DNA from 2 places in the Variovorax sp. 10L426 genome. Region 2 is predicted to be linked to the other one. Evidence: predicted binding sites of a transcription regulator. Region 2 holds the regulator's gene; the other holds the start of a gene.
The links. The regulator sigma-54, encoded in region 2, starts transcription at its own class of promoters, with help from an activator protein. The targets are predictions, from matches to a motif close to TGGCANGNAANCTGCTTT.
Positions count from the first base shown of each region.

Region 1: the regulator sigma-54 is predicted to act here: its motif matches at 1,409-1,426, upstream of AC1DHL_RS16950 (CmpA/NrtA family ABC transporter substrate-binding protein).

Region 1 covers NZ_JBFTJF010000011.1:36,394-43,295, forward strand. Annotated here, with positions in the region: gene AC1DHL_RS16950 (CmpA/NrtA family ABC transporter substrate-binding protein) at 1-1,223, opposite strand, end outside; gene AC1DHL_RS16955 (nitrate- and nitrite sensing domain-containing protein) at 1,562-2,842, opposite strand; gene tsaD (tRNA (adenosine(37)-N6)-threonylcarbamoyltransferase complex transferase subunit TsaD) at 2,900-3,949, shown strand; gene AC1DHL_RS16965 (alpha/beta hydrolase) at 3,897-4,634, opposite strand; gene AC1DHL_RS16970 (Hsp20/alpha crystallin family protein) at 4,889-5,260, opposite strand; gene AC1DHL_RS16975 (branched-chain amino acid ABC transporter substrate-binding protein) at 5,384-6,664, shown strand; gene AC1DHL_RS16980 (pyridoxal phosphate-dependent aminotransferase) at 6,772-6,902, shown strand, end outside.
Region 2 covers NZ_JBFTJF010000016.1:43,464-50,365, forward strand. Annotated here, with positions in the region: gene AC1DHL_RS22275 (thiol:disulfide interchange protein DsbA/DsbL) at 1-117, shown strand, start outside; gene lptA (lipopolysaccharide transport periplasmic protein LptA) at 240-935, shown strand; gene lptB (LPS export ABC transporter ATP-binding protein) at 946-1,722, shown strand; gene AC1DHL_RS22290 (RNA polymerase factor sigma-54) at 1,732-3,318, shown strand; gene AC1DHL_RS22295 (sensor histidine kinase) at 3,315-5,081, opposite strand; gene AC1DHL_RS22300 (THUMP domain-containing class I SAM-dependent RNA methyltransferase) at 5,129-6,367, shown strand; gene AC1DHL_RS22305 (glutathione S-transferase N-terminal domain-containing protein) at 6,416-6,902, shown strand, end outside.

The DNA of each region.
Region 1 (6,902 bases), on a different contig from region 2:
TCGGCGTACTGCCTGGGGTTCTTGCCGTCCCACACGACGCCGTCAATCAGCTTGCTGGTGCGCATCGCGTCCTTGGGAAGCGGCGTGTTCGTGGCGGCCGCGGCTTGCTTGTAGATGTCGATGCGGTTGATCTGCGTCGCGACCTGCAGATAGTCGGGATGCTCCTTCAGGAGGCCCCAGCGCTTGTGTTGTGTGAGGAACCACATGCCATCCGACAGATACGGAAAGTTCACCGAACCATCGTTGAAGAACTTCATGTAGTTCGGATCGTCGCAACTCTTGCCGAGCCCGTTGGTGTAGCGGCCCAGGATGCGTTGGTTGATGGCATCGACGCTGGTGTTGACGTAGCTCTTGTCCGCGATAGTCTCGGCCATCTTGTTCTTGTTCTGCAGGCCGGTGTCGATCCACTTGCCAGCCTCCAGGATGGCCGCGGTCACGGCGCGCGCGGTGTTGGGGTACTTCTTGACGAAGTCGCCCGTCGTGCCGAGCACTTTTTCCGGGTGGTCCTTCCAGATGTCCTGCGTGGTCACGGCCGTGATGCCGATGCCGTCCATGATCGCGCGCTGGCCCCACGGCTCGCCGACGCAATAGCCGTCCATGTTGCCGACACGCATGTTCGCGACCATCTGGGGCGGCGGCACGGTGATGACCTTGGCGTCCTTCAGCGGATTGATGCCGTTGGCCGCCATCCAGTAGTACAGCCACATCGCGTGCGTGCCGGTGGGGAAGGTCTGCGCGAAGGTGTATTCGCCCTTGTCGGCGGCCATCACCTTGGCCAGCGAGGCGCCGTCGACGGCACCCTTGTCGGCCAGCTTCTTCGACAGTGTGATGGCCTGGCCGTTGTTGTTGAGCGTCATCAGGACGGCCATGTCTTTCTTCGGGCCGCCAATGCCCAGATGCACGCCGTAGACGAGGCCGTAGAGCACGTGGGCAAAGTCGAGCTCGCCGTTCACGAGCTTGTCGCGCACGCCGGCCCAGCTTGCTTCCTTGCTGGGTACGATCTTCACGCCGTACTTCTTGTCGATGCCAAGTACCGAGGCCATGACGACGCTGGCGCAATCAGTAAGGGGAATGAAGCCGATCTTCACTTCCTCCTTCTCGGGCTTGTCGGAACCCTGGGCCCAGACCGCCGCGCGCAACGCGGGGTCCAGCCCCACCACGCCTGCGGCAGCGGCCCGCAGCACGCGTCGGCGATTCAGTTTGGGTGTGAGCGAATCGGTCATGGGGCGAACTCCGAAAGGAAAGACAAGAAAGACAAGCGCAAAAAACAAAAAAGGCGTCCTCACCGCGCAAGAGCTGCTCGAAAACGAGCCCTCGCGGGTGGGGACGCCTTTGTCCGGTTCGGTGGGCCGTATCCGCCGTTGGATGCTGCCTGCCTGAAGACCTTCGTTGGTCTATGGCCAGCAGGAATGCAAGCGACGTGCCAGCGTTGACGGACGTTGAACTGCTATGAAAAACATAGCTTCAGAACCAGGCCTGGCTTTGGATTGACGCCGATAGGACATTTTGACCGGGTGCGGCACGATCATTGTGCGTCGCACCATTCCAGATCAGGCGCCGCTCACGAGGCCGCGTCGCGGGGCAGGTACTCGGCCACCGACAGCACCGATTCGGCCACCTCGACCAGACGCCGGCCCTGGTTCATGGCAGTCTGCCGCAGCATCTTGTGCGCTTCCTGCTCGCTGATGCCGCGATGTGCCATCAGGAGGCCCTTGGCGCGCTCGACGAGCTTGCGCTCATTGAGCGCTGCGCGCACGGTCTCCAGTTCGTCGCCCATCGCCTGCAGGCGGCGCGACTGCTCCTGAACCATGTCGAGGATCGAACGTTCGAGTTGGCGACCATAGAGCGCCGCGCCGCCGGGCGGCTGTGAGTGGGTCGTTGAGTCTGGCGTCGGCTCGTCGAAAAAGGCTGCGGGCGAATCGGTGTCGTCGGCCATTTTCAACAGCAGTGCTTCATGCGCCTGCAATTCGGATCGCGCCCGCGCCGTCTTGTGCGCGCAAATTCGTTGCAACTCGGCGGCGAGTCGCTCCTCGACCCCCTGCATCGCGTCGATGCGCCGGGTGCTGCAGTCGAACCAGGTCTGGCTCAGTTCGGGATCGAGCGCCACGCCCGCCGGCGCGGCACACGCAATGCGGCGCAAGCGCTCCTGTTCCGCAATCTGCTCTGGCGACTGGCTTGCGCGCCAAAGGCAGGCCAGGCTCTCGGCGGAAAACTCGACGAAGACCTGGAAGCAGCGCTCCTGCGAATCGATCAGGTGCAGCCACTGCTGCTGTCGCGTGCTGTCGTTGCACCCCGAAGCAAATGCTGCGGCGCCGCAGGCGCGCTCCTGGCCGGCGAATTCCTTGCCCTGCATGAAATTGAAGAGCGCCACGAGCACGCGCGAGACCTCCGGATCGGTCGCGCCATCGGCCGCCTCGAACACCACCGCGAGCAGTCCGGCGATGAGCTTGACGAAAGCGGCTGTCGACTCGGCAGCGTCCAACTCCAGCGCGCCGATTCGGCGGCGCAGTTCGGGGAGCGCATCCAGCCCGGGGAGCACCCAGGCAATCCGGCTGAAAAGGCGAGTGCCATTGCCGATCCGGGCGATGTCTGCTTCCAGGTGTCCGAAGCTTTGGCGCACCGCCGTCTCCAATTGCAGGCATTCGACGATCTGCTTGCTCCGCTGTGCGGCGAAGCGTTGACCTCGCGAGGCCAGCCACACGTTCGAGATACCGCGTTCGCGCTGCAAGGCATGCACCAGTCGTCCGATGCTTCCGACCAGTTCGCCGGTGCGGGTCAGTTGTTCCAGCCCGTCGATTTCGCAACGCAGGGCGGCAACCAGGAAACTCAGGCCGGATTTCATCGAAGGGCTTGCAGCAACATCCGTGCCCCGAAAACGGGCGGCACCTACACTCGCAGCATGTTTGTATTGGGTATCGAATCGTCCTGCGACGAAACCGGCGTGGCCTTGGTCGAGAGCGGCGCGAGCGGGCTGCCGCGTCTCGCAGCGCACGCGCTGCACAGCCAGATCGCGATGCACCAGGCCTACGGCGGCGTCGTTCCGGAACTGGCGAGCCGCGATCACATCCGGCGCGTGCTCCCCCTCGCGGAGACCGTCTTCGAGCAGGCCGGCCAACGGTTGGCGGATGTGGACGTCGTCGCCTATACCCGAGGGCCTGGCCTGGCGGGGGCCTTGCTGGTCGGCGCGGGAGTGGCCTGCGCGCTCGGCGCGGCGCTGGACAAGCCGGTGCTGGGCGTGCACCACCTTGAAGGGCATCTGCTGTCGCCCTTCCTCAGCGCCGATCCGCCGGAATTCCCCTTCGTCGCGCTGCTCGTGTCCGGCGGCCACACGCAACTGATGCGCGTCGACGGTGTAGGGAGGTATGAGCTTCTGGGCGAAACGATCGACGACGCGGCCGGCGAGGCCTTCGACAAAAGCGCCAAGTTGATGGGATTGCCCTATCCGGGCGGCCCGTGGCTCGCCAAGCTGGCCGAGCAGGGCGATGCCGCGGCTTTCAAGCTCCCGCGCCCCTTGTTGCACAGCGGCGACCTGGATTTTTCTTTTGCGGGGCTGAAGACAGCGGTGCTCACTCAGGCCCGCAAGCTCGGCGATGAGATCGAATCACGAAAGGCCGACCTCGCGGCGTCGACCCAGGCCGCGATCGTCGAGGTGCTGTTGAAAAAGTCGCTGGCAGCGATCGAGCAGACGGGGCTGGATCGTCTGGTGGTGGCAGGGGGTGTCGGCGCCAACCGGTCGCTGCGCGAGCAACTCAATGCCGCATGCGCCAAGCGCGGGGTGCGCGTGCACTATCCCGAATTGCACTTGTGCACCGACAACGGCGCCATGATCGCGATGGCCGCCGCGATGCGCCTCCAGGCGGGCATCCAGAGCCCGACCGAGCGCTATGCCTTCGACGTCAAGCCGCGATGGCCGCTGGCGTCGCTGAATGCCGCGTCGGAACCCGCCTAGGCGCCTTCCTGGATTGCTGCGGCAGCGGCAGCACGTCGAGCATCTTGCGCCAGAGCTGGGACCATTGCGGCCAGTCGTGACCGCCTTCGGTGGTGAAGACATGACCGGACGGAAGCGCATCGGCCAGCAGCTGGTGGTTGGCCGCGAATCGGTCGCCGAGGCCGAATCCCAGGTACAGCGGGGGGAGCGTCTCAGGGCGCGCCGGCGACGCGTACTGCTGGAGCCAGGGCCACAGCTTGCGGTCGACCTCCTGGTCGGGCGGCGGGCCCTCGGGGGCCTTCCATGCGCGCAAGCCACCGGCCTTGTGGATTTCCGCACCGATCGGGCGCCGACCGAGATAGGGCGCCAAGGCCACGATCCCGTCGACCGTGCCCGGTTTGGCCAGTTCATGAATCAAGGCGCCGAAGCCGCCGATCGAAATGCCGACCAGCCAGATCTTCCGGTATCCGACCGCACGCTGAGGCTCGATCACGTCTTGTTGTAGCCGCTCGATGAAAGTCTGGTCGTAGTAATACGACACATCGGCGTCCACCAGCAAGGAATCCGCCGCGAGATCGCGTTCCTGCACGGCGCTGACAAAGCCCTCGCGCTCGAATTCCTCCGGCTTCAGAAATGCGCCCGGGAGGAACACCAGGAGGGTGTCCGATCGGGCATCGACGTCTGCAAGCTTCAAGTGCGTTTTCATGGTGCTTGTGTGAGCGCCTTCGGGCGGGCCGCCTGGGCAAACCGCACGCCTTAAAAGCGCGAATTGATACAAAGGCCTTGAAAAATACGTCACAGAACGTGACGTATTGCGCACCGATTGTGGGTCAGAAATACGTTAGGTCGGCAACCAAAAGTTACCGACCCGTCTATTCACCCCACTTTGCCTGCTTCGGTCCCCGGCAACCGGAAAGTCGCCGGGGGAGCCGTGAAGCGTCCCGAAGCCGATTCGGTCGATCAGTTGATGGCGAGTTGCGCCACGTTGCTGACCGGAACCAGCTTGCCCAGCTTGAGGGTCAGCACGCCGTTTTCGAGCTTGGCTTCGCTCGCGGCAACGTCGATGTCCTGCGGCAACTCGTAGGCAGCCTTGATCTGACGCTTGGCTTCGGCTTTGCTCTCGATTCGAACCACGGCACCTTCGATGCCGATCGTCAGGTCGTCGCGCGACAGGCCTGGGACATCGAGGGTCAAGGTCCAGGTCTTTTCGTCCTGTTCGACATTGAGCGAGCGTTGTGCGCCGGAGAAGGCTTCGTTGACGAAGCGCTCCAGGCTGCGATCGTACGAACGCGGAACAAAGCGGGCGGTCCGGATGGCGGGTGCAAAAAACATGATGAAGACTCCTGAGCGAAACGATGAGGACAAGAATGTGTGTCCCGTACACTGCGCGGCGTTTCAACAAGACGAGTGCCGCATGCCACCTCATCTAGGCATCGCGAAGGGAGTTTCAAGACGATGATTTCCAGCTTTATTTGGCGACGCCGGGCCTTGAAATTCGCGGCTCTGGCGCTAGGTGCCGGCGTGCTTTCGCCGCTGCAGGCGAAGACGCAGACGCCAATCCGCCTTGCGCTGATCGAGAGCATGAGCGGCCCTTTCGCCAATACGGGTGAAGCGGTGTTCCGCAACCTGCTGTGGGCGGTCGAGCGCGTCAATGCACGCGGGGGGGTGAGGCTGCCCGGCGGCGCGCGCCTCCTGCAACTGGATCGCTACGACAGCAAGGGACAGAACGAAGAAGCGCTGTCCGCGCTGCGCGCCGCGATGGACGACGGCGCGCGCATCGTGATGCAGGGCAACTCTTCGGCGACTGCCGCGGCACTGATCGACGCGATCGAGAAGAACAACGAGCGCGATCCGTCGAAGCGTGTCCTCTTCCTCAACTACTCGGCCGTCGACCCCATCCTCACCAACGAGCGCTGCAGCTTCTGGCACTTCCGCTTCGACGCGCATGCCGACATGCGCGTGACCGCGCTGATGCAGGTGCTCAAGGACGACAAGGCGCTCCAGCGCGTCTATCTGATCGGCCAGGATTACAGCTTCGGCCAGGCGGTGCTGCGCGAATCACGGCGCCAGCTTGCCGAGTTGCGGCCCGACGTGCAGATCGTCGGCGACGAGCTGCATCCGATGGGCAAAGTCAAGGATTTCGCCCCTTATGCGAGCAAGATCCTCGCCAGTGGGGCGCAGGCGGTGATCACGGGCAACTGGGGCAACGACCTCACGCTGCTCGTGAAGGCGGCGCGCGAGGCAGGCTTCAACGGCACCTTCTACACCTTCTACGGCAATGCGCTGGGGGCGCCGGCGGCGATTGGCGACGCCGGCATCGGCCGCGTCGTCGCGGTGGCCGACTGGCTGCCGAACGTGCAGACACCGCAGTCGGAGGCCTTCTACAAGTCCTTCCGCGCGCGCTTTCCCAAGCCTTCCGAGGACTACGTGCACATGCGCATGCAGTTGATGATCGAGGCGCTGGCCCAGGCGATCGAGCGTGCCGGCAGCACCGACACCGTGGCGGTCGCCCGTGCGCTTGAAAAGGCCCATGTCACGCTCGCGGGCCAGAGCGGACACATGCGCGCTGAAGACCACCAGTTCCAGCAGACGCTGGTGGTCGGCGTGATGGACAGGCAAGGCGCGCCCGGCGTGAAGTTCGACGTGGAAGGTTCCGGCTACGGCTTTCGCGTCGTGAAGACCATTCCAGCCAGCAAGGCCGAGATGCCCACGAGCTGCAAGATGCAGCGCCCCTGAAGCCCACCCCCTGCCGGGGGCAACACCAGCGGCCCGGCAAAGCCGGTTCCGCGGTGTTTCCCGAATGAGCTGCTACTGTTTCACCTCCAGCGCCAGCGGTGGCGAAGTTGAATTGCAAAGGAACAAGATCGATGCGCCAAGCCATCCACAACCTCGAAGCCTCCAAGATCCGCGAAGTCGCGAATGCCGGCCTGGGCCGCGGCGACGTCCTGGCGTTCTGGTTCGGCGAAAGTGACGA
Region 2 (6,902 bases):
GGCGTGCCGGCATTCGGCGTGGCCGGGCGCTGGTATGTCGATGGTGAAACGGCCGGTTCCATGGAACGCGCGCTGCAGGTCGTGGATTCCCTCGTCGCCGAAGCCCGAAAGGGCTGACAAGGTCGGGCCGACCCGACTTCCTTCCCCCGAAAGGCCCGCTTTGGCGGGCTTTTTCGTCAAGGCCGCGCAAGGCCGCATCCCCCGGGGGCATACAATCGCAGAGCAAGTTTCGTGCCTCTATGAAATCGCCCCTCACCTCCACTCCCTTTCGTCATGCCGGTCGCGCTCTGTGGCTGGCTCTGGCCCTGACCGGCATGGCCTCGGTCGCGCAGGCCGAAAAGGCCGACCGCGCCAAGCCCATGAACATCGAAGCGGACTCGATGCGCTACGACGATCTCAAGCAGACCAGCGTGTTCACCGGCAATGTGGTGGTCACCAAGGGCACGATCGTCGTTCGCGGCGACCGCATCGACGTGCGGCAGGATCCCGAGGGCTACCAGTACGGCGTCGTCACTGCTGCGCCCGGAAAGTTGGCATATTTCAAGCAGAAGCGGGATGCCGGCACCGACGAGTGGATCGAAGGCCAGGGCGAGACCATCGAATACGACAGCCGCGCCGACAACGTGAAGTTCATCCGCCAGGCGGTGATGCGTCGGCTGATCGGCGCCACCGTCAGCGACGAGAGCAGCGGGCCGCTGATCGTCTACGACCAGAGCAACGACACCTTCACGGTCAATGGCTCGTCGCTGCCACCGAACGCTGGCGTGGCAAGCCAGCCCGGCGGCCGCGTCCGGGCCATCCTCACCCCCAAGACCGCCGCGGCGCCGGGCGCCGCCCCTGGTGCCAAGCCGGCGCCTGCCGCAGCCGCCAAGCCGGCCGAGGGCAAGGGCTTGCGGTCCACCACCACGCTGGGCGGAGAAGCAAAGAGTGATTGAAACCGCTGGTATGAGCGCAGGCGCGGACATGGCGGAAAGCCGCCTCGAGGCGCGTGGCCTGCAAAAGAGTTACGGCAGCCGCACGGTCGTCAAGGACGTGTCCCTGGGCGTGCAGAAGGGCGAGGTCGTCGGCCTGCTGGGCCCCAACGGCGCAGGCAAGACGACGTCCTTCTACATGATCGTCGGCCTGGTTCGCGCCGATGCCGGCGACATCACCATCGACGGCGAGCCGATCGCCCACATGCCGATCCACCGGCGCGCGCGCATGGGGCTGAGCTACCTGCCGCAGGAAGCGTCGATCTTTCGCAAGCTCACGGTCGAGGAAAACGTCCGGGCCGTGCTCGAGTTGCAGTACGAACCCGACGCCCACGGGCGACCGGCGCCCCTGAGCAAGCGGCGCATCGAGGAGCATCTGGCCGAACTCCTGGCCGACCTGCGCGTCGACCACCTGCGCGATTCCCCGGCCCTGGCCCTGTCCGGCGGCGAGCGCCGCCGCGTCGAGATCGCCCGCGCCCTCGCCACGCAGCCGCGTTTCATCCTGCTCGACGAACCGTTCGCGGGCATCGACCCGATTGCGGTGATCGAGATCCAGCGAATCATCAGCTTCCTGAAGGAGCGCGGCATCGGTGTGCTGATCACCGACCACAACGTCCGTGAAACGCTGGGCATCTGCGATCACGCTTTCATCATCAGCGACGGGCATGTGCTCGCCCAGGGCACGCCTTCGGAGATTGTCGACAACGCCGATGTGCGGCGCGTCTACCTCGGCGAGCATTTCAGAATGTGATCGCGTTCCATGAAGCAGGGTCTTTCGCTGCGTGTATCGCAGCATCTCGCGCTGACACCCCAACTCCAGCAATCGATCCGACTGCTGCAGCTTTCCACGCTCGAACTTTCGCAGGAAGTCGAGCAGATGCTCGACGACAACCCGTTTCTCGAGCGCACCGCCGAAGAGGCCGCGCGCGAGGAATTCGGTCTCGATGCCGCCGACGCACCCGTCCGCGATGACGACCGGATGGCCGAGGTCGATGGTGACTTCGTCGCCGGCGCGCCCGGCTCGGCGGCGGAATCCGCCACCGCCGTCAACGGCGAAGCCGAAGTCGCCGTCGCCGAAGGCGTGGACTCCGAACCCGACTGGGAGGGCGACGGCACCGTCGATCTTGCGCCCGACGACAGCGAATGGGGCGGCGATGCCCCGGCCCGCGCCAACAACCTCGGCGACGACGAGCGCACCGACGCGACCGAACTCGCGCGCAGCCAGGAGTCGCTCCAGTCCTTCCTGCATCGCCAGGCCTTGGGCCTTCGCCTGAGCGACACGGACAGCGCGGCACTGCGCTTCCTGATCGAATCGCTCAACGACGACGGCTACCTCGAAGATTCGCTGCCCGCGCTCGCATCCGGCCTTGCTGGAGACGACAACGATCAGTTCGACGACCTGGTGCATCACTTCCAGGTTGCGCTCGGCCTGCTGCAGAGCCTGGAGCCGGTCGGCGTCGGCGCGCGCAGCCTCGGCGAGTGCCTCACCATTCAACTGCGCGCCCTGGCGAGCGAGGACGAGACCGAAGAGGAAGCGCAAATCCGCAAGACGGCCATCGCCATCTGCAAGCAGCCGATGGAATTGCTCGCCCGGCGCGATATCAAGCGACTGGTCACGCTCACGCGAAGCAATGAGGACGAGGTTCGCGCCGCGCTGCAGCTCATCGCCAGGCTCGAACCCAAGCCGGGTCGCCGTTTCGTGGACGTCGAACGCAACGTGGTCATTCCGGACGTGATCGTTTCGCGCGTCGGCAACGGCACGAACACCAAGTTCCGCGTCATGCTCAACCCCGAAGTCATGCCGCGTCTGCGCGTGCACGACATCTATGCCAGCGCGCTCAAGCAGCACAAGGGCGAAGGCAGCCAGGCGCTGTCGCAGCGGCTGCAGGAGGCGCGCTGGTTCATCAAGAACATCCAGCAGCGCTTCGACACCATCTTGCGTGTGTCCAACGCCATCGTCGAGCGGCAGAAGAGCTTCTTCGTACACGGCGAACTCGCGATGCGACCGTTGGTGCTGCGCGAAATCGCCGACGAACTGGGCCTGCACGAATCGACCATCAGCCGCGTGACCACGGCCAAGTACATGGCGACGCCCTACGGCACCGTCGAGCTCAAGTACTTCTTCGGCTCGGCGCTGGGCACCGAGACCGGCGGCAACGCTTCAAGCACGGCGGTGCGGGCGTTGATCAAGCAGTTCGTGAGCGCCGAGGATCTCAAGAAACCGCTGTCCGACAGTCAGATCTCCGAGATGCTCAAGGAGCAGGGGATCGAATGCGCCCGCCGCACGGTCGCGAAATACCGCGAGGCCTTGCGCATCGCGCCGGCGAATCTCCGCAAGGCGCTCTAGATTCGCCTTTGAGCCCGCAGCAGCAGCGCGCGCAGGTCGGCGGGCTGCACCGGTTTGCGCAGCGCCTGCCAGCCGCGTTCGCGGGCCAGTTCGAGCGTTGCGTCGTCGATGTCGGCGGAGATCAGCGCGATCGCCAGGTTCGGGCTTCGCCGCTGCAGTTCCTTGGCGAGCGCAATGCCATCCAACTCACCCGGCAGCCGGATGTCGCACAGCGCGATCTCGAAAGCGGGAAGGTTCGGCAACGCCAATGCGTCCGCCGCGCTGATGCAGACGTGCGGGCGCGCCCTCCAGAGGCGCAGCAGCGCCGCAACGCTGTCGGCGACCACGGTGTTGTCCTCGACCACCAGCACCCCAAGGCCCTGCCGCAGCGTTCCCGGGGCGGCGGCTTCGGTAGCCGAGACCATCGAAGGCACGACCGGCGCGCCCAGCGGTGCGGCCGGCAATTCGAAGCCGAACACCGATCCGCGCCCGGGCGCCGAGCGCAGCGTGATCTCAACGCCGAGTCGAGCAGCCAGCCGTCGCACGATGGCGAGTCCCAGTCCGTGGCCACGCTGCAGGTTGCGTTCGATGTTGCCGATCTGCTCGAAGTCGCCGAACACGCGCTCCTGTGCTTCAGGCGCGATGCCGACGCCCGCGTCGCGCACTTCGACGCGCCATGCATCAGGGCGGCGCCGGCATGCCAGCAGCACGCGCCCCCGGGGCGTGAACTTGAGCGCGTTGTCGACAAGGTTGCCGAGGATGCGGCGCAGCGCAACCGCGTCCGTCCAGACCACCACGTCCGGCGGGCATCGCACACGCACGCGGCCGCTGCCGGCTTGGCGCGCCAGTTCGTTCAGCAAGGGCGCGAGCGCGACGGCGACCGGCGTGATCGGGTCGGCCGCGGCCTCGATGCGTCCGATCTCCAGCAATTGATTGGTAAGACCTTCGAGCGCCTGCTGCGCGCGCGATAGCGCGGCGACGGTGTTCTGCACGGTCAGCCGGTCTTCGCCGGCATCCAGCTGATGGCGCAGGACCTCAGCTTGCAAGCCCATCGCCATCACCGGCTGGCGCAGATCATGGTTGGCGGCCGAGAAGAAGCGCAGCCGCTCGGCCTGCGCTTCCTGCGATTCGCGCAGGCCCGCCAGCGCCTGCGCGCGCAGCGCACTTTCGTTGTGGCGCAGGCCGATGTTCTCTTCGAGCTGCCGCGCACGCTCGCCCACCAGGCGCCAGACCATGGCGAGCAGCCCGATGCCGAGCACCGCCATGACCATCATGGACGGGGCGCCGAATCCGATGCCCATGACGATCACCGGCGCCAGCAGCAACGTGATCGCCAGTTGCATCGCCGGCGTGTAGTACGAGACGGAAAACACCGACGACAGCGTCATCGCCATGACCACCAGCCCGATCATCAACTGCGAGGTGGCGTTGGCCGGGTCGAAGAGCAACACGCCCGCAGCGCCGTGAGCGCCCTCGTGCACCGCGATGCGCAGCGTGTGCAGGCGCAAGGCCGGCTTGATGTTCTCGGGCGTCAACGGGTCAGGCAGCCGCTGCGGAAAAAAACCGCGATAGGCTGTGGTGGCCGCAATCATGGCGATCCAGATGGCCGCATGCGACACCGAGTACTGCCACGCGAAAAGCGCCGCCACGCCGCAATCGAGCAGAAACTGAACGAGCAGAACAGGTCCGCTCGGCTGAGTGCTGAGCCTGAGGACCTCGCAATGCACGGCAAACCGGTCGGCTGCCGAAGTCTCTGTTTGAGCTGGGACGGTCGGGGAGCTCATCTGCGAGCCACTATAGAGCAGCATCGAGACAAGGCGACAATCGGCGTGTGAACGATCTTTCGCTTTTTCTTCCCTGCGCCGCTGGCGTCGAGGATTTCCTCGCACAGGAAGTCCACGCGCTGACTGGCCGTGTCGGTCAGGACCTGCTGACGCTGCGCGGCGGCGTGCGCGTGCGGGCCGATTGGCGCGATGCGCTGAAGCTCAATCTCCACAGCCGGCTGGCGCAGCGCGTGCTGATCGAGCTCGCCCATGCACCATATCGGAGCGAGAACGACTTGTACGCGATCGCGAGTGGCGTGGCTTGGGAGATCTGGTTCACACCCAAGCAGACCTTCAAGATCGAGACCACCGCCCAGCACAGCCCACTGCAGAGCCTGAACTTCGCCACCCTGCGCATCAAGGACGCGATCGCCGACCGCTTTCGCGCCAAGGCGGGGGGCGTGCGGCCCAGCATCGAGACCCAGTGGCCCGACACCCGCGTGTTCGCGCACCTGACGACCGACGAGTGCACCCTCTACATCGACACTTCCGGCGAGCCGCTCTTCAAGCGCGGCTGGCGGCAGGACAAGGGTGATGCACCCCTCAAGGAAACGCTGGCCGCCGCCATGCTGGCCGCCAGCGGCTGGTGGAACCCCGAGACGGGCGTGGTGTCGACGCAACCCCTGTACGACCCCTGCTGCGGCAGCGGGACCATCGCCATCGAGGCCGCGCAGATCGCATCCGGCATGGCCTCGGGCTCGCTGCGGCGATTCGGCTTCGAAAAGCTGCTGCCGTTCCAGGCGCATGTGTGGGCCGCGCTCAAGACCGAGGCCGTGCCCAAGGAGCGCGCGCCGGCGCCCGCCGTCTTCGGCTCGGACGTCTCGCACCGCATGGTGGATTTCGCCGAGCGCAACGCCGAGCGCGCCGGTGTCGCGCAGTTGGTGCAGTTCCGCGGAGGCGATGCGTTGCAGCGCATGCCGCCGGCCGAATCGGGCGTGATCGTGCTGAATCCACCCTACGGCGAGCGCATCGAGGTCGGCGGCGTGTCGCGCGGCCGCGAGCAGGCGCAGACCGAAGACGGCGGCCAGTTCTTCACCCAGTTGGCCAGCCACTGGAAGAAGAACTACGCCGGCTGGACGGCCTGGGTGCTGACGCCCGATCTGCAACTGCCGAAGCGCATGCGGCTGAAGGAGTCGCGCCGCGTGCCGATGTGGAACGGGCCGATCGAGTGCCGCCTGTTCAAGTTCGACATGATCGCCGGCTCGGCACGCGCACGGCCCGATCCCGGCTCGCCTGCGAAGGCGTAGCGCCTGGGACAGAATGCAGGCCTTCTCGTCCCAACCTCCCATCACGCCATGACAGACCTGTTGTCCGCTTTCCCCATCACCAAGAAATGGCCCGCGCAGCATCCGGAGCGCCTTCAGCTCTATTCGCTTCCGACGCCGAACGGCGTGAAGGTGTCCATCGCGCTCGAAGAGACGGGGCTGCCCTACGAGCCCCATCTGGTCAGCTTCGAAACGCAGGACCAGGTGTCGCCGGAATTCCGCTCGCTCAATCCCAACAACAAGATCCCGGCCATCATCGATCCGAACGGACCCGGCGGGAAGCCGCTGGCGTTGTTCGAATCCGGCGCCATCCTCATCTACCTGGCCGACAAGACCGGCAAGCTGCTGCCGAAGGATCCGGCTGCGCGCTACGAGGCGATCCAGTGGCTGATGTTTCAGATGGGCGGCATCGGTCCCATGTTCGGCCAGGTCGGCTTCTTCCACAAGTTTGCCGGCAAGGCCTATGAAGACAAGCGCCCGCGCGACCGCTACATCGAGGAATCGAAACGCCTGCTGC